4 regions of the Streptomyces sp. NPDC090108 genome follow, and region 2 is predicted to be linked to each of the others. Evidence: riboswitches for the same ligand, from Rfam matches in the RefSeq annotation. Region 2 holds a riboswitch; each other region holds the start of a gene.

Region 1 (4,173 bases), on a different contig from region 2:
AAGGGGTACGCGCGTGCTGCCGACGTGGTTCTTCGAGTGGAGGAGCAGAGGTGACTTCCCCGTCAAGACTGCGTGCGACGGCTGACACCAGCAGCTGACACCGAAAAGCACGGACAGTCCCGTTGACCGAGTGATCAGGTGCTGACTTCCAGGCGATGACCGTTACGCGGACTGCGGTGACAATCCTCGCAGGAGGCAAGCGTGAGACCGGAGGCCGGCCCAGTTCTCCGCGGGCATCCCTCAGTAGTCGGAGGTGGCGCAAACGCGCAGGCGGTGAGGGGCGAACAGAACCCGCCGCAAGGCCGGCAGGAGGCGGAGGCCGGGCCGTCCGACGCCACTCGGTCACGGCCGGTGACGACTGCTGACGACAGTGGCATGGATCGGCAGCCGCAGGTCACCCATGTGGATCTGAGACACTGGTATCACCATGCCCAAGCCCGGAGAACTCACTTTCGTCGCCCCGCGCGGAGCCAAGAAGCCGCCGCGGCACCTTGCCGACCTCACGCCCGCCGAGCGCAAGGACGCGGTGGCCGAGATCGGCGAGAAGCCGTTCCGCGCCAAGCAGCTCTCGCAGCACTACTTCGCGCGGTACGCGCACGACCCCGAGCAGTGGACCGACATCCCGGCCGGCTCGCGGGACAAGCTTCGCGAGGCGCTGTTCCCGGAGCTGATGTCGGTCGTGCGGCACCTGTCGACCGACCAGGGGGACACCCGCAAGACCCTGTGGCGGCTGTTCGACGGCACGCTCGTCGAGTCCGTCCTGATGCGGTACCCGGACCGGGTCACCATGTGCATCAGCTCGCAGGCCGGATGCGGCATGAACTGCCCGTTCTGCGCAACCGGCCAGGCCGGACTGGACCGCAACCTGTCCACCGCGGAGATCGTCCACCAGATCGTGGACGGCATGCGGGCGCTGCGCGACGGGGACGTGCCCGGCGGCCCGGCGCGGCTGTCCAACATCGTCTTCATGGGCATGGGCGAGCCCCTCGCCAACTACAAGCGGGTCGTCGGTGCCATCCGCGCGCTGACCGACCCCGCGCCGGACGGCCTCGGCCTGTCGCAGCGCGGCATCACCGTGTCGACGGTCGGCCTCGTGCCCGCCATCCACCGGTTCGCCGACGAGGGCTTCAAGTGCCGTCTCGCGATCTCCCTGCACGCCCCCGACGACGAGCTGCGCGACACCCTCGTCCCCGTGAACACGCGGTGGAAGGTGCGCGAGGTGCTGGACGCCGGGTTCGACTACACGGAGCGGTCCGGCCGCCGGCTCTCCATCGAGTACGCGCTGATCAGGGACATCAACGACCAGGCCTGGCGTGGTGACCGGCTCGGCCGGCTGCTCCGCGGCAAGCCCGTGCACGTCAACCTCATCCCGCTCAACCCGACGCCGGGCTCCAAGTGGACCGCCTCGCGGCCCGAGGACGAGAAGGCGTTCGTGGAGGCCATCGCCTCCCATGGCGTTCCGGTGACCGTCCGGGACACCCGCGGCCAGGAGATCGACGGCGCCTGCGGCCAGCTCGCGGCCACCGAGCGGTAGGGCCCCGCCGCAGGGGGCTCACCGGCTCCCACCGGCCCAGCCCCACAGCGCCTGTGTGGTCCGCTCGCGCCTGGCTGTAACCTGGGCCGCGCGGACAACTTCATACAGAGACATCTTCATATTCCGACAGGGGAGCGCCACAGCGCTGAGAGTGCGGCATCGGGCCGCAGACCCTCTGAACCTCGCCCAGGTCATTCTGGGTAGGAAGTTCGGTCATCACTCGAGCTGTTGTGCCCTGCCCGGGTTCCCTCGCGGAGCCCGGGCAGGGCCGCGTCTCTTCCTGGCCACCCCCAGGAGGACAACCAGTGCACATCAAGACCCTCGCGGCCGCGGCGGCCGGGATCGGCCTGCTGGCCATGCCGGTGCTCACCGCGTGCGGAGCGAACGGCACCGCGGACACCGCCGGCTCCACGACCGTGACCCTGGTCAGCCACGACTCGTGGAGCGTGTCCAAGAACGTCGTCAAGGACTTCGAGAAGCGCTCCGGCTACAAGGTCCGCGTCCTGAAGGACGGCGACGCCGGACAGGCCGTGAACAAGGCGATCCTCACCAAGGGCCACCCGCAGGGCGACGTCTTCTTCGGCGTCGACAACACCCTGCTCTCCCGCGCCCTCGACAACGGCCTCTTCCAGCCGTACCGGGCCAAGGGCCTCGACACCGTCGACCCGGCCTTCCGGCTCGACGCGGGAAGGAACCGCGTCACGCCCGTCGACCACGGCGACATCTGCGTCAACTACGACAAGGCCTGGTTCGCCAAGCACCGGCTGACCCCGCCGCGGACCTTCGCCGACCTCGCCGAGCCCGCGTACCGCAACCTCCTGGTCACCGAGAACGCCGCCACCTCCTCGCCCGGCCTCGGCTTCCTGCTCGGCAGCGCCGCGCGGTACGGAGACAAGGGGGACAAGGGCTGGCAGGGCTACTGGAAGAAGCTGAAGGACAACGGCGTCAAGGTCGTCGACGGCTGGGAGCAGGCCTACTACCAGGAGTTCTCCGGCTCGTCCGAGGGGAGGAAGGCGGGCGGCGACCGTCCGCTCGTGGTGTCGTACGCCTCTTCGCCGCCCGCCGAGGTCATCTACGCCGGCAAGCGTCCGGCCACCGCGCCCACAGGGGTGGCCACCGGCACCTGCTTCCGGCAGACCGAGTTCGCCGGACTGCTGAGCGGCGCCCGTAACAGCAAGGGCGGCAAGGCGTTCATCGACTTCCTGCTGACCCGCGAGTTCCAGCAGGACATGCCGCTGAACATGTTCGTGTACCCCGTGGTGAAGGGCGCGAAGGTGCCGGCCGAGTTCACCGAGTACGGCCCGGCCGCCGAGCACCCCGAGACCATGGCCCCCGCCAGGATCGCCGCGGGCCGCGACCAGTGGGTCAGGGCATGGACGTCGCTCGTACTGAAGTGACCCCTCCCACGAGGGGTGCCCGCGGGAGCGCGGCGCGGCTCGGCCTGATGGCCCTGCCCGTCGCGTTCTTCGCGGTGTTCTTCGCCTGGCCGGTCGCCGCGATCGTGGCGACCGGGCTGAAGGCGGACGGTTCCTGGCACCTCGGGCGGATCGCGGACGTCGTCACGCAGCCGGACATCCGGCACGTGCTGTGGTTCACCACCTGGCAGGCCCTCGCGTCCACCGCGCTGACCCTGCTGCTCGCGCTGCCCGCCGCCTACGTCTTCGCGCGCCTCGACTTCCCCGGCAAGCAGGTCCTGCGGGCCGTGGTCACCGTCCCGTTCGTGCTGCCCACCGTCGTCGTCGGCACCGCCTTCCTGGCCCTGGTCGGGCACGGCGGGCTGCTGGACGAGCTGTGGGGCGTACGGCTGGACACCACGGTGTGGGCGATCCTGCTGGCCCACGTCTTCTTCAACCACGCCGTGGTCGTACGCACCGTCGGCGGCCTGTGGGCCCAGCTCGACCCCCGGCAGGAACAGGCCGCCCGGATGCTGGGCGCGTCCCCGCTGCGGGCCTGGCGGAAGATCACGCTGCCCGCTCTCGCCCCCGCCGTGGCCGCCGCCGCGCTGATGGTGTTCCTGTTCACCTTCACCTCCTTCGGCGTCGTCCAGATCCTCGGCGGCCCCGCCTTCTCCACCCTCGAAGTGGAGATCTACCGCGAGACCTCCGAGGTCTTCGACCTGGCCACGGCCGCCGTCCTCACCCTCGTGCAGTTCGCCGCGGTCGGCGCGATCCTCGTCGTGCACGCCTGGACGGTACGGCGGCGGGAGAGCGCCCTGCGCCTGGTGGACGCCTCCGTCACCGCCCGCCGGCCGCGCGGCGCGGGGCAGTGGACCGTGCTCGCCGGGGTCCTCCTCACCATCGCCCTGCTGGTGGTGCTGCCCCTCGTGGTGCTCGTACGGCGCTCCCTCGACGCGCCCGGCCTCGGCTACTACCGGGCGCTGGCCACCTCCGGGGACGGGACCTTCCTGGTGGCGCCGCTGCACGCGGTGTGGACCTCGCTGGAGTACGCCGCCGCTGCCACCGCGATCGCCGTCCTGGTCGGCGGCCTCGCCGCCGCCGCGCTGGCCCGCCGGGACGCGGGGCGGCTGGTGCGCGGCTTCGACGCCCTGCTGATGCTGCCGCTCGGCGTCTCCGCCGTGACCGTCGGCTTCGGTTTCCTGATCGCCCTGGACGAGCCGCCCCTGGACCTGCGGGAGTCGT
Region 2 (4,173 bases):
CACCGCCGCCGTGATCTTCCTGCTGGTGGGCTACATCCTCAGGGTGCTCGCCCCCGGCAAGACCTTCGCCCGGACCATGCTCACCGCCGGCTGGGTCTTCGGCGCCGTGGCCGCGGCCTCGATCCTCGTCGCCGCCGTGGGACTGCTGATCACCGCCCTGCGCAACAGCGCGACCGCGGAAGCCACCAGCCATGAGGAGGCGAGCCAGGTGGTGGCCGGTGCCCGGGAGGCCTGGCGGGACGCCCTGCTGGAACGCGGCATAGTGCCGTTCCTGGAGGAGGCCCTCGCCCAGCCGGGTACGGCCGCCCTGCACCGCACCGCACCGCCGGCCCCGACCGGCAGGATGCCGCGCCTGGGCTACGACCGCCCCGGCTTCACCAGCCCGGACGACGGCGGCGTTTCCGGCCGTCCGAGCTTCACCAGCCCGGACTACACCAGCCCCGACTTCGGCGGCCCGGAGAACCGGCCGGAATAGCCCCGGCTCGCGCCCCCGGCGGGGCGCGAGCCGGACGCCCGTCACACGGTCAGTACGACGTCCGGTGAGCGGTGATCACTCGGCGATCGGCAGATAGACCCGGTTGCCCGAGGCCGCGAACTCCTGCGACTTCCGGGCCATGCCCTCCTCGATCTCGGCCTTGCCGCTTCCGTGTTCGCGCCGGATGTCCTGCGAGATCCGCATGCTGCAGAACTTCGGACCGCACATGGAGCAGAAATGCGCCGTCTTGGCCGGCTCGGCCGGAAGCGTCTCGTCGTGGAACTCCCGTGCCGTGTCCGGGTCCAGGGCGAGATGGAACTGGTCCTCCCACCGGAACTCGAAGCGGGCGTCGGACAGTGCGTCGTCCCACTCCTGCGCACCGGGGTGCCCCTTGGCGAGGTCGGCGGCGTGCGCGGCGATCTTGTAGGTGATGACGCCCGTCTTGACGTCATCGCGGTCGGGCAGACCCAGGTGCTCCTTGGGCGTGACGTAGCAGAGCATCGCCGTGCCCCACCAGGCGATCATCGCTGCGCCGATACCCGAGGTGATGTGGTCGTACGCCGGCGCGATGTCCGTGGTCAGCGGGCCGAGCGTATAGAACGGAGCTTCATCGCAGATCTCCTGCTGAAGGTCGATGTTCTTTTTGATCTTGTGCATCGGGACGTGACCGGGGCCCTCGATCATCGTCTGTACATGGAAACGCTTGGCGATCCGGTTGAGTTCCCCGAGCGTGCGCAACTCCGCGAACTGCGCCTCGTCGTTGGCGTCCGCGATCGAACCGGGCCGCAGACCGTCGCCGAGCGAGTAGGTGACGTCGTAGGCGGCGAGGATCTCGCAGAGTTCCTCGAAGTTCTCGTACAGAAACGATTCCTTGTGGTGCGCGAGGCACCACGCGGCCATGATCGAGCCGCCCCGCGAGACGATGCCGGTCTTCCGGTCGGCGGTGAGCGGGACGAACGGCAGCCGCACGCCGGCATGGACCGTCATGTAGTCCACGCCTTGCTCGGCCTGCTCGACGACGGTGTCCTTGTAGATCTCCCAGGTCAGCTCCTCGGCCCTGCCCTCGACCTTCTCCAGTGCCTGATAGAGCGGCACCGTGCCGATGGGCACCGGGGAGTTGCGCAGCACCCACTCCCGGGTGGTGTGGATGTTGCGGCCGGTGGATAGGTCCATGACCGTGTCCGCCCCCCAGCGGGTCGCCCAGGTCATCTTCTCGACCTCCTCCTCGATGGAGGAAGTGACCGCGGAGTTGCCGATGTTGGCGTTGACCTTCACCAGGAACCGCTTGCCGATGATCATCGGCTCGATCTCCGGATGATTGACGTTGGCCGGCAGTACCGCCCGGCCGGCCGCGATCTCCTCACGGACCACCTCGGCGGACACGTTCTCCCGCAGGGCCACGAACTCCATCTCCGGAGTGATCTCCCCCCGGAGCGCGTACGCGAGCTGCGTCACCGCCTTGCCGTCACGGCCCCGGCGGGGACGGCGCGGACGGCCCGGGAAGACCGCGTCCAGGTTGCGCAGACCCCCTCGGGGTGACGTGTGCCTGATCCCGTCGTCCTCGGGCCGGACGGGGCGCCCCGGATATTCCTCGGTGTCGCCGCGGGTGGTGATCCAGTTCTCCCGCAGCCGCGGCAGGCCCCTGCGGACATCGGTGTCCTGGGCGGGATCGGTGTACGGGCCCGACGTGTCGTACAGCGTGACCGACTTCCCGTTGGTGAGGTGCACCTGACGGACCGGCACACGCAGATCGGGGCGCGAGCCCTCGACATACGACTTGTGCCAGCCGATGGACGTTCCGGCCTCCCGCTGCGACGACTCGTCGGTCGCGCTCCGTGCGGAGGCAGGCGTGCGTGCGTCCTTGTTGGTCATCCGACCTACTCCCTACGCCGGCATTACCCGGTAACAGGTTCAGCGGTCGGCGCAGCGGCTTCCGTTCGCCGATGTTCCCGGTGGAATCGCGTTCCACGTGAAACATCGCGTGTACGGAGGTCAGCGCCCTCTCAGCCCGGTGCTCCGAGCTCCCGCGTGTGCAAAGTTGTCTCCACGCTAGCGTCCTGTGTGGTGCGAAGAACAGTGGACCTCCCCCGTTCTTGCAATGATCTGGCCGTGACCACGACGCATCAGCCCCCCTTCCCTCCGCCCGGGCCACCCCGCCGGCAGGGCGCCGGTCACGGTGCCCGCCAAGGCGCCGACGGCGGGCACGGAGCGGGTCCGGGCCCCGGCTCGGCCCCCGGAGACGGACGCGGGCACGGGGACGGACACGGGGACGGCGGTCACGGGTCCGGCGGCGGTCACGGCCACGCGCACAGCCACAGCCACGGGCCCGCCGCGCCCGTCTCCAAGCACCTGCGCAAGGTCATCGCGGCGATCCTGGTGCCGTTCAGCGCCGCCGTCATGGTGGGGCTCGTGGTGCTGTGGCCCGGGGGAGCACCACCGCACCAGCGCAGCGGCGTCGGCTTCGACCGCCAGAGCCGGCAGGCCACGGTGACCCAGGTCGTCGAGGTGGACTGCGCCTCGGTCAACGCCTCGGGAGGCGCCCGGTCCGGCTCCCTCTCCGATGGTGGCAGTGGCGGTCCAGCCGGTGAGAAGGCGAAGGGCAGTTGCAAGCGGGCGACGGTCCGGGTCGACACCGGCGGCGACAAGGGGCGTACGTTCACCGAGATCGTGCAGCCGGACCAGTCGCGGCAGTTGCACCAGGGCGAGAAGGTCGTGGTCGCCTATGAACCCTCCGCGCCGAAGGACCTGCAGTATTCGGTCACCGACGTGAACCGGCAGTTCCCCATGGCGCTGCTCGCCGGGATCTTCGCGCTGGCCGTCGTGGTGGTGGGCCGGCTGCGCGGCGTCATGGCCCTGGTCTCGCTGGCGGTCAGCTTCCTGGTGCTGACCCTCTTCATCCTGCCCGCGATTCTCCAGGGATCGAATCCGCTGCTGGTGGCCGTGGTCGGGTCGAGCGCGATCATGCTCATCGCGCTCTACATGTGCCATGGCCTGTCGGCCCGTACGTCGGTCGCGGTGCTCGGTACCCTCGCCTCGCTGCTGCTGATCGGCGTCCTCGGTTCGCAGTTCATCGGCTGGGCGGCGCTCACGGGCAACACGGACGACAACACCGGTCTGATCCACGGTCTCTATCCGTCCATCGACATGAGCGGCCTGCTGCTGGCCGGCGTCATCATCGGTTCGCTCGGCGTCCTGGACGACGTGACGGTGACGCAGACCTCGGCGGTGTGGGAGCTGCACGAGGCCAATCCGGCGATGGGCTGGCGCGGACTGTACCGGGCGGGCATCCGGATCGGCCGCGACCACATCGCGTCCGTGGTCAACACCCTCGTCCTCGCCTACGCCGGTGCCGCGCTGCCGCTGCTGCTGCTGTTCTCCATCGCGCACAGCGGTGTGGGGGACGTGGCCAACAGCGAGCTGGTGGCGGAGGAGATCGTGCGCACCCTGGTGGGGTCGATCGGCCTGGTCGCCTCGGTGCCCGTCACCACCGCTCTCGCCGCCCTCGTGGTGTCGGCCGACCGGACCGGCAAGGACGGCGGAGCTCCGGCCGACCCCCGGACGGTTCCCGAGCGGGCCGGCAGGGGACGGCGCCGGAAGCGGTGAGCGGGGCCGGAAGCTCCGGGCGGGCCTGATTCGCGGGCGGGGCCGGTCGGTCCGGCAGCCCATGCAGAAGCGTTTCTGCATGGGCCCGCAAGGTT
Region 3 (4,173 bases), on a different contig from region 2:
GCTCCACGAACGCCCCGTCCGCGGCCAGCGCCGGGTGCATCACCTTGAGCGCGAGCACGCGGTCCAGGCGCATGTCCAGCGCCCGGTAGACCGTGGCCATCCCGCCGACGGCGATCCGCGCCTCGACGCGATAGCGGCCGTCGAGCGTCTGCCCGACGAGGGGGTCCTGAAGGGTCGTATCCACGCAGCGAGTCTACGAGGGGCCGCCGGACGTGCCGCGCCCCGAGCGGTCCGCCGGGCGTAATGCAGCAGAGCTGTGACTGTGCCGGGGCGGCCCGCCGGTACCCGTACCGGCCCCGTCCTCCGGGCGTACGGCGCCCTGTCCGGCCCCGGCCGGGCGGACCGGGCGCTGTCAGGGGGCGTCCTGGAAAGCGGGGCGTTCGGGGTCCAGGCGGGCGAGGCCCTCGGCGGGCGAGGAGGCCTCGGCGAAGTGCCGGCGGGGGATCCGGCCCGCCAGCCGGGCCAGCCGCCCCGCCCGCACCGCGTGCCGCATCGCCGCGGCCATCGCCTCCGGGTGCTGCGCCCGCGTCACCGCCGAGGCGAGCATCACACCCGCGCACCCCAGTTCCATCGCCAGCGCCACGTCCGACGCCGTGCCGGCCCCCGCGTCCAGGATCACCGGCACGCGCGCCTGCTCCACGATCAGCTGGAAGTTGTGCGGGTTGCGGATGCCGAGCCCGGAGCCGATCGGCGAGCCCAGCGGCATCACCGCCGCGCAGCCCACGTCCTCCAGCCGCCGGGCGAGCACCGGGTCGTCGCTGGTGTACGGCAGCACGGTGAAACCGTCGTCGACCAGCGTCTCCGCCGCGTCCAGCAGCTCCACGGGATCGGGCAGCAGCGTCCGCTCGTCGGCGACGACCTCCAGCTTGACCAGGTCGGTGCCGAGCGCCTCCCGGGCCAGCCGGGCGGTCAGCACGGCCTCCCCGGCGGTGAAACAGCCGGCCGTGTTCGGCAGCACGGCGATCCCCAGCCGCTCCAGCACCGACAGCACCGAGCCGTGCGCGGAGGGGTCCACCCGCCGCATCGCCACGGTGGTCAGCGCGGTGCCCGAGGCGACCAGCGCCTTCTCCAGCACGTCCAGGCTGGGCGCGCCGCCGGTGCCCATGATCAGCCGGGAGCCGAGCGGCATCCCGCCGAGGACGAAGTCGTCGCCGTCCACGCTCAGCCTCCCTGGACCGCGGTGAGGATCTCGACCCGGTCGCCCTCGGCGAGGGCCGTCGCGGCCCACCGCGTGCGCGGGACGACGGTCTCGTTGACGGCCGCCGCCACCCCGGAGGGCGCGGCGGTCAGCTCCCGTACGACGCTGTCGAGAGCGGTGCCCGGGGCGAGCTCCCGGCGCTGTCCGTTGACGGAGATGTTCACGCGGGCTGCTCCGTCCGTGCGGTGCCGGTGGTGCCGGTGGTGCCGGTGGTGTCCGTGGTGCCTGTGGTGGCCGTCATGGGCGGTGCGGCTCCGAAACGCCGAGGGGTGAAGGGGAGGGCCTCCTCCGGAAGGCGGCCGTGGACCAGCAGATGCGCCATGGCGTCCCCGGTGACCGGGGTGAGCAGCACACCGTTGCGGTGGTGCCCGGTCGCCAGCAGCAGGCCGTCCAGACCGGACGGCCCGAGCAGCGGCGCGTTGTCGGGGGAACCGGGACGCAGCCCGGCCCCGGTCTCGGTCAGCGGCAGCTCGGTGATGCCCGGGACCAGCTCGTGGGCGTCGCGCAGCAGCTCGTACACGCCGCCCGCGGTCACCGTCGTGTCCCAGCCCAGCTCCTCGCTGGTCGCCCCGACGACCAGCTCGCCGTTCTCCCGGGGCACCAGATAGACGTGGCTGCCGCGCACCACGGCCCGCACGGTACGGCTCAGGAACGGGGCGTACCGGGGCGGCACGGTCAGCCGCAGCACCTGCCCCTTCACCGGCCGCACCGGAGGCCGTACCGCGTCCGGCACGCCCGCCAGCCGGCCGCTCATGCCGCCGCCAGCGAGCACCACCCGGCCCGCGCCCAGCGCCGTGCCGTCGGCGGTGGTGACCCCGGCGGCCCGGTCCCCCGCGACGTCCAGGCGCGCGGCCCACGTCCGGTGGAACTCCACCCCGGTCCGCTCGCACGCGGTGACCAGGGCCGACGCCAGTCTGCGCGGGTCGATCTGGTGGTCGCCGTCGGCCCGCAGCCCGCCGCGCACCCCCGGCGCAAGCATCGGCTCCAGGCGGCGGCAGTCCCGCCCGGACAGCCACTCCGACTCCAGTCCGCAGCGCCGCTGGAGCGCGTGCAGCTCGCGCAGCTGGGCACGGTCGTCGGCGTCCAGCGCGACCGCGAGGGTGCCGCAGCGGCGGTAGCCGAGGTCCTGGCCGGTCAGCTCGGTCAGCTCGGCCGCGAAGTCCGGGTAGCGGCGGGCCGACTCCACGCCGAGGGCGAGCAGCTTCTCCTCGCCGTAGTGCAGTTCGGTGACGGCGGCCAGCATCCCCGCGGCGACCCGCGCGGCCCCGCCGCCGGGCGCGGGGTCCACCACGGCCGTGGCGAGCCCCTCCCGCGCGGCGCGCCAGGCGGTGACCAGGCCGATGATCCCGCCTCCGACGACGAGGACGTCCGGTGTACGTGACGGCATGGGCGTCCAGCCCCTCCCTTCGCCGGCATGACCCGGATCAGGTTCGTACGGTCGGAGGCCGTCCAGCCTCCCTCTCAGCCCGGTGCGTCCGGGCTCCCGCGAGTGCGTGTACGGCGGTCAGCCTAGGGCCTGTCCGGCGGTTCATGGCGCAGACGCGGGGTCTGGCACGCCCATCTGCGGCGTTGTCGTCGGTTGTCGACGCGCCGCGTCGACGCCCTCCTCCGCCTTGCACCTGGACGCACCAGACCCCGCTCACCCTCGTCGGCCCGCGCCGCCGCTCTCCTGCACCACGATCCGCCGGACAGGCCCTAGCCCGCGCCGCCCCGCCCCGTGCGGCGACCCGGGTCAGTCACCGGCGAGTCACCGGCGCGTCCCCGGCCGGGCGGCCACGGGACCCGGAGCGCGCCGATGGCTGACGGGACGTCAGGTGACTATGGTGACCGGGTGAGCGAGCAGACAGTGCGAGAAGGCACCCCGAAGGAACGGCGCGTGGTCGTCGTCGGCGCGGGCATGGCCGGGGTGCAGACCGCGGTCGCCCTGCGGGAACAGGGATTCACCGGAACGGTGACCGTCATCGGGGCCGAACCCCATCAGCCGTACGACAGGCCGCCGCTCTCCAAGGCGGTGCTGCTCGGCACCTCCGAGGGCTCCGCCTTCGAGGTCGACTTCGACTCCCTCGGCATCGACCTGCGCCTCGGCTGCGAGGCACTGGCCGTGCGCCCGGCCGACCACGAGGTGGACACCGCGTCCGGCCCCCTGCCGTACGACGTCCTGGTCCTCGCCACCGGCGCCGAACCGCTCCTGCTGCCCGGCACCGAGGGCGTTCCCGGCGTGCATCTGCTGCGCACCCTGGACGACGCCGAACGGCTGCGGCCCGTCCTCGCCCGGCGGCACGACATCGTGGTGGTCGGCGCCGGATGGATCGGCGCCGAGTTCGCCACGGCCGCCCGCGAGGCCGGGTGCGCGGTGACCGTCGTCGAGGCCGCGGACCGGCCGCTGCCGGGCGCGCTGCCCGCCGAGGTCGCCGCGCCGATGGCCGCCTGGTACGCCGACAGCGGCACCGAGCTGCGCACCCACGCGCGCGTGGAGCGGGTCGAGCCGGGCGCGGTGGTGCTCACCGACGGCTCCCGGCTGCCCGCCGACGCCGTCGTCGTCGGGATCGGCGCCCGCCCCGCCACCGGCTGGCTGGCCGGGTCCGGGATCGAGCTCGGCCCGGACGGCGCGGTCCTGGCCGACGCCCACCTGCGCACCTCCGCCGAGGACGTGTACGCGGTCGGCGACTGCGCCTCCTTCCCCTCGGCCCGCTACGGCACCCGGCTGCTGATCCACCACTGGGACAACGCCCTCCAGGGCCCGCGCACGGTGGCCGCGCACATCCTGGGCGAGGAGACGCCGGTCTACGACCCGGTGCCCTACTTCTGGTCCGAGCAGTTCGGCCGGTTCGTCCAGTACGCGGGCCACCACGGCCCGGACGACCGCGCGGTGTGGCGCGGCGACCCCGCGGGCCCCTCCTGGTCGGTGTGCTGGCTGCGCGGGGACCGGCTGGTCGCCCTGCTGGCCGTGGGCCGGCCGCGCGATCTGGCCCAGG
Region 4 (4,173 bases), on a different contig from region 2:
ACCCATCAGGCCCTCCTCGACCACGGCCACGGCACCCACGCCACCGGACAGCTGCTGCGCATCGCCCTCGACGGCCGCAGCGCACAGGTCGTCAACGCGGGCCATCCGTGGCCGCTGCGCCTGCGCGACGGCACGGTCGCCGAGGTGGGCCTCGCCGTCGATCTGCCCTTCGGCGTCCCGGTGCCCGGTCCCTACCGGGTGCAGCACCTCGATCTGCGCCCCGGCGACCGTCTCGTCCTGCACACCGACGGGATGCGGGAGCGCGGGGCGGCGGCCGTCGACCTGCCCGGCCTGGTCCGCGACACCGCCGCCGACCATCCGCGGGAGGTCGTGCGCACCCTGACCGCCGCGGTCACCGAAGCCTGCGAGGGACGCCTCGCGGACGACGCCACCGTGCTGTGCCTGGACTGGTACGGCCCCGGCGCCGGGAGCGCCCGCGTGTGACCGCACGCCCGCGGTGTCCGGGTGCGGCTCCGCGGCCCGCCCTTCCGGGACCGGGAGCGCCCGCTCCCGGTGCCATGCGGGTGCGCCCGGGGGACTGCCGGCCCGTTCGTCGTCATCGGATCCGCGTGCCCGCGGCCCACGCGTCCGCGTAGGACCGTGCGGCGGCGCGCGGGTCCGGGGCGGCGCAGATGCCGGAGACGATCGCGCCGCCCGCCGCACCGGCCGCCCGCAGCGACGTCATGTCGGCCACCACGACCCCGCCGATCGCCACGGCCGGCAGACGCGTGGCGCGGACGAGCGCGGCGAACCCCTCGTGTCCGAGCGCGGGCGGCGCGTCGGACTTGGTGCGGGTCGCGTGCAGGGCCCCGATGCCGACGTAGTCCACCCCGGCCGGGTCCTCGGCGGCGGCCCGCAGTTCGGCGGGGGTGGCGGCGCTCAGACCGAGCACGGCGTCCGGCCCGGTCAGCGCGCGCACGGCGCCGGGCGGCAGGTCGGACTGTCCGACATGGACGCCGGTGACGCGGGCGCCCGCCGCACGGGCCGCGAGGAAGACGTCCACCCGGTCGTTCACGAACAGCGCGACCCGCTCCGGCAGCACCGCGGAGATCCGCAGCACCGTGTCGAGGAAGGCACGGGCGGAGGTGTCCTTCTCCCGCACCTGGACGGCCGTGACGCCGCCGGCCACCGCAGCGGCCACCGTCTCCACCACGTCACGGCCTTGGGCGGCGCACTGGGCGGTGTCGGTGACCAGGTAGACGGAGCAGTCGGGGAAATCCGTGCCGGGCCCGTCCGGGCCGGCCGGGATCACGCCCACGAGACCGCGGCCCGGGCGGTGAGCGTGGCCTCGTCCAGTCCGGCCAGCGCGTCCAGGAAGCCGACGGCGAAGCTGCCGGGGCCCGTGGCGCGGGCCGCGGCCACCTCCGCGGCGACCGTGTAGACGGTGACGGCCGCGGCGGTGGCGGCGAGCCGGTCGCCGTCCGCGGGGACGAGCGAGACGAACGCGGCCATGACCGCGCCCAGGGCGCAGCCGCCGCCGGTCACCCGGGTCAGCAGGGCGTCGCCGTTGGCGACCCGCACGGTCCGCACGCCGTCGGTGAGCAGGTCGACGGGGCCCGACACGGCCACGACACCGCCCGTGGACCGGGCCAGGGCGGCCGCGGCGGGCGCGGCGGCCTCGACGTCGTCGGTGGTGTCCACACCGCGGCCGCCGGATCCGTCGCCGGCCACCGCGATGATCTCCGAGGCGTTGCCGCGCACCACGGCCGGCGCGAACGCCAGCAGCTCCCGGGCGAGGGCGGTGCGCACCGGCAGGGAGCCGACGGCCACCGGGTCGAGGACCCAGGGCGTGCCGCAGCCGGCCGCGGATCCGGCGGCCTCCGCCATCGCGGCGCGCTGCTCGGCGTGCGGGGTGCCGAGGTTGACCAGCACACCGGAGGCCACCTTCGCGAACGGTCCCGCCTCCTGCGGGATGTCCACCATCGCCGGGGTCGCGCCGAGCGCGAGCAGCACGTTCGCGGTGAAGTTGGTGACCACGCCGTTGGTGAGGCACTGCACCAGCGGGGACGCGTCCCGCAGCCGCGCGAGCGCTCCGGCGCTGAGGACGGACAGGTCTTCGGCAGGGCGCGTCATGCGCGACATCCCTTCGCTGGTACGAGCCAGATCAGGTTCGACGGGTGTGATCTCAGCCCCCGGCGGGGGCACCCCGTGTCTCGTCGGACATGCTAACCCCCTGGTAGGACGGCGGCGGACGCGGACCGGCCCCGTGACCCGGTGACGCCGCCGGGTGTCCGTACGACGACAATGCCGTCTGCCGTGCGATGGCACTGTGGAACCTGCGGGCACCCGTCCCGCCGGTCCCGTCCCCGATCCCAGGAAGCGTTCATGACCATCGACCACGCCGTGTTCGAGGGGCGCATGCCCACGGGCTCCCGCGACCTGTCCGTCGAACGGCACGGCATCGGACCCGTGCCCGAGGGGAACCGGTACGGCCGGCCCGCGCGGCTGTTCACCGTCTGGTTCGCGCCGAACCTCACCATGACCGGGGTGTTCTCCGGCACGATCGGGATCGCGCTGGGACTCGGCTTCTGGCAGGCCTTCACCGCCATGGCCCTGGGCACCGTGCTCGGCGCGGTGCCGGCCGCCTATCTGGGAACCTGGGGAAGCCTCACCGGAGCCGGCCAACTCCCGCTGTCCCGGCTCGCGTTCGGGCGGGCTGTCGCCCTCCCCGGGGTGCTGCAGTGGCTGTCGTCCATCGCCTGGGACGCGCTGATCGGACTGTTCGGCGGGGACGCCCTCGCGCGGCTGCTGGGCTGGCCGTTCTGGCTGGGCGTGCTCGGTGTGCTGGCGCTCCAGGGCGTGGTCGGCGTCTTCGGCTACGAGGTCATCCACCGGCTGCAGAGCGTGATGACGTTCGTTCTGGGGGCGGCGTTCGTCGCGCTCGCCGTCGCGCTCCTGCGCGGAGTCGCGCTGCCGGTCTCCGGGACCGTGCACGGCGCCGACCGGACGGGGGCGTTCATCCTGACCAGCACCGTCGCGCTGAGCCTGTCGCTGTCGTGGGCGCCCTACGCCTCCGACTTCAGCCGCTACCTGCCCACCGGCGCCTCCCGTCCGCGGATGTTCTGGTACACGCTGCTGGGCCTCACCGCCGCCTACGTGGGGGTGGAGACGCTGGGCCTGTGGGCCGGACGGCTGCTGACCGACCAGACGGCCGCGGGCGTGCAGCGGCTCCTGGGCGGCGGGGCGGCCGGCGCGCTCGGCCTGCTGGCCGTCGTGGTCTCCTCGGTGTGCAGCAACGCGATGAACGACTACAGCGGCTCGCTCGCCCTCCAGACCGCAGGACTGCGCCTGCCCCGGCCGCTGGCCGCCGCCGCGGCGGCCGTGCTGGGCTTCGCTCTGGTGCTGTGGATGCACGCCGCCGACACCACGGCGCGCTTCCAGAACGTGCTGCTGTTCGTGGGCTACTGGATCCCCGGCTTCGTCGGTGTCGTCCTGGTCGACTGGTTCGTCCGGGCCCGCTCCCGCGGCGGCCGCCCGCTGGACCTGCGGGCCGAGCTGGAGCGCCCGCTGCCGTGGTGGCCCGCCGTGGCCGCCTTCGCGGCCGGCTTCGCCGCGGCCGTCCCGTTCATGAACACCACCCTGTACGTGGGCCCGGTCGCCGCCGCGCTGCACGGCGGCGACCTCGCGTACTACGCCGCGTTCGTGGCCTCGGTCGCGGTCTACCTCCCCCTGCGCCTGCTGCTGCCCCGGACCGGCGCCCCGGCCCGGGCCTGAACCGGTCTCCCGCCCCGCCGCACGCCGGAGACCGGACACCACGGGCTCACCGGCCTCCATGAGGGCCCACAGGGCGCCCCGGCACACCGCCGGGGCGCCCTCGCCGTCGACGGCCGGGACCGCGGTCCAGGGGGCGTCTCCCCGATCTTCGTGGGTCCGCGACGATCGAAGAGACACCCCCTAAGGGCTGTCCCGTAAATGATCTATGGCATGCCGACTGACCAGCAGTGCTGCCTCTCACCCTGTGAGGGTGAGGTTGTGGAGGCGGGCGATGCCGAGCATGGCGTGGTGGACGCCCTCGTCCTTGAGGCGGCAGTCGCGGAGGATCTTCCACGTCTTCATGCGTGCGAAGGCGTGCTCGACGCGGGCGCGGACCTTGCGGTGGGAGGCGTTGTGCTCCGCTTTCCAGGTCGGTAGTTCGGCCTGGTCGCGTTCCCGGTGGTGAGGGATGATCAGGCC

The links. Region 2 has a riboswitch for thiamine pyrophosphate ahead of thiC (phosphomethylpyrimidine synthase ThiC). Riboswitches for the same ligand answer to the same signal wherever they lie in the genome.
Region 1: another riboswitch for thiamine pyrophosphate. It lies ahead of ACIPRD_RS00480 (thiamine ABC transporter substrate binding subunit); the one in region 2 lies ahead of thiC (phosphomethylpyrimidine synthase ThiC).
Region 3: another riboswitch for thiamine pyrophosphate. It lies ahead of thiO (glycine oxidase ThiO); the one in region 2 lies ahead of thiC (phosphomethylpyrimidine synthase ThiC).
Region 4: another riboswitch for thiamine pyrophosphate. It lies ahead of thiM (hydroxyethylthiazole kinase); the one in region 2 lies ahead of thiC (phosphomethylpyrimidine synthase ThiC).

Annotation. Positions count from the first base shown of each region.
Region 1 is NZ_JBIVDQ010000001.1:118,788-122,960, reverse strand. Features, by position in the region: gene ACIPRD_RS00490 (hypothetical protein) at 1-54, shown strand, start outside; gene rlmN (23S rRNA (adenine(2503)-C(2))-methyltransferase RlmN) at 428-1,534, shown strand; TPP riboswitch at 1,653-1,759, shown strand; gene ACIPRD_RS00480 (thiamine ABC transporter substrate binding subunit) at 1,840-2,931, shown strand; gene ACIPRD_RS00475 (ABC transporter permease) at 2,979-4,173, shown strand, end outside.
Region 2 is NZ_JBIVDQ010000009.1:177,378-181,550, forward strand. Features, by position in the region: gene ACIPRD_RS28975 (hypothetical protein) at 1-475, shown strand, start outside; gene thiC (phosphomethylpyrimidine synthase ThiC) at 551-2,347, opposite strand; TPP riboswitch at 2,340-2,513, opposite strand; gene ACIPRD_RS28985 (YibE/F family protein) at 2,585-4,078, shown strand.
Region 3 is NZ_JBIVDQ010000005.1:517,542-521,714, forward strand. Features, by position in the region: gene pknB (Stk1 family PASTA domain-containing Ser/Thr kinase) at 1-184, opposite strand, end outside; gene ACIPRD_RS20550 (thiazole synthase) at 353-1,129, opposite strand; gene thiS (sulfur carrier protein ThiS) at 1,162-1,362, opposite strand; gene thiO (glycine oxidase ThiO) at 1,359-2,585, opposite strand; TPP riboswitch at 2,583-2,695, opposite strand; gene ACIPRD_RS20565 (NAD(P)/FAD-dependent oxidoreductase) at 3,030-4,173, shown strand, end outside.
Region 4 is NZ_JBIVDQ010000003.1:889,088-893,260, reverse strand. Features, by position in the region: gene ACIPRD_RS14155 (PP2C family protein-serine/threonine phosphatase) at 1-444, shown strand, start outside; gene thiE (thiamine phosphate synthase) at 557-1,252, opposite strand; gene thiM (hydroxyethylthiazole kinase) at 1,249-2,073, opposite strand; TPP riboswitch at 2,065-2,159, opposite strand; gene ACIPRD_RS14140 (cytosine permease) at 2,326-3,714, shown strand; gene ACIPRD_RS14135 (transposase) at 3,952-4,173, opposite strand, start outside.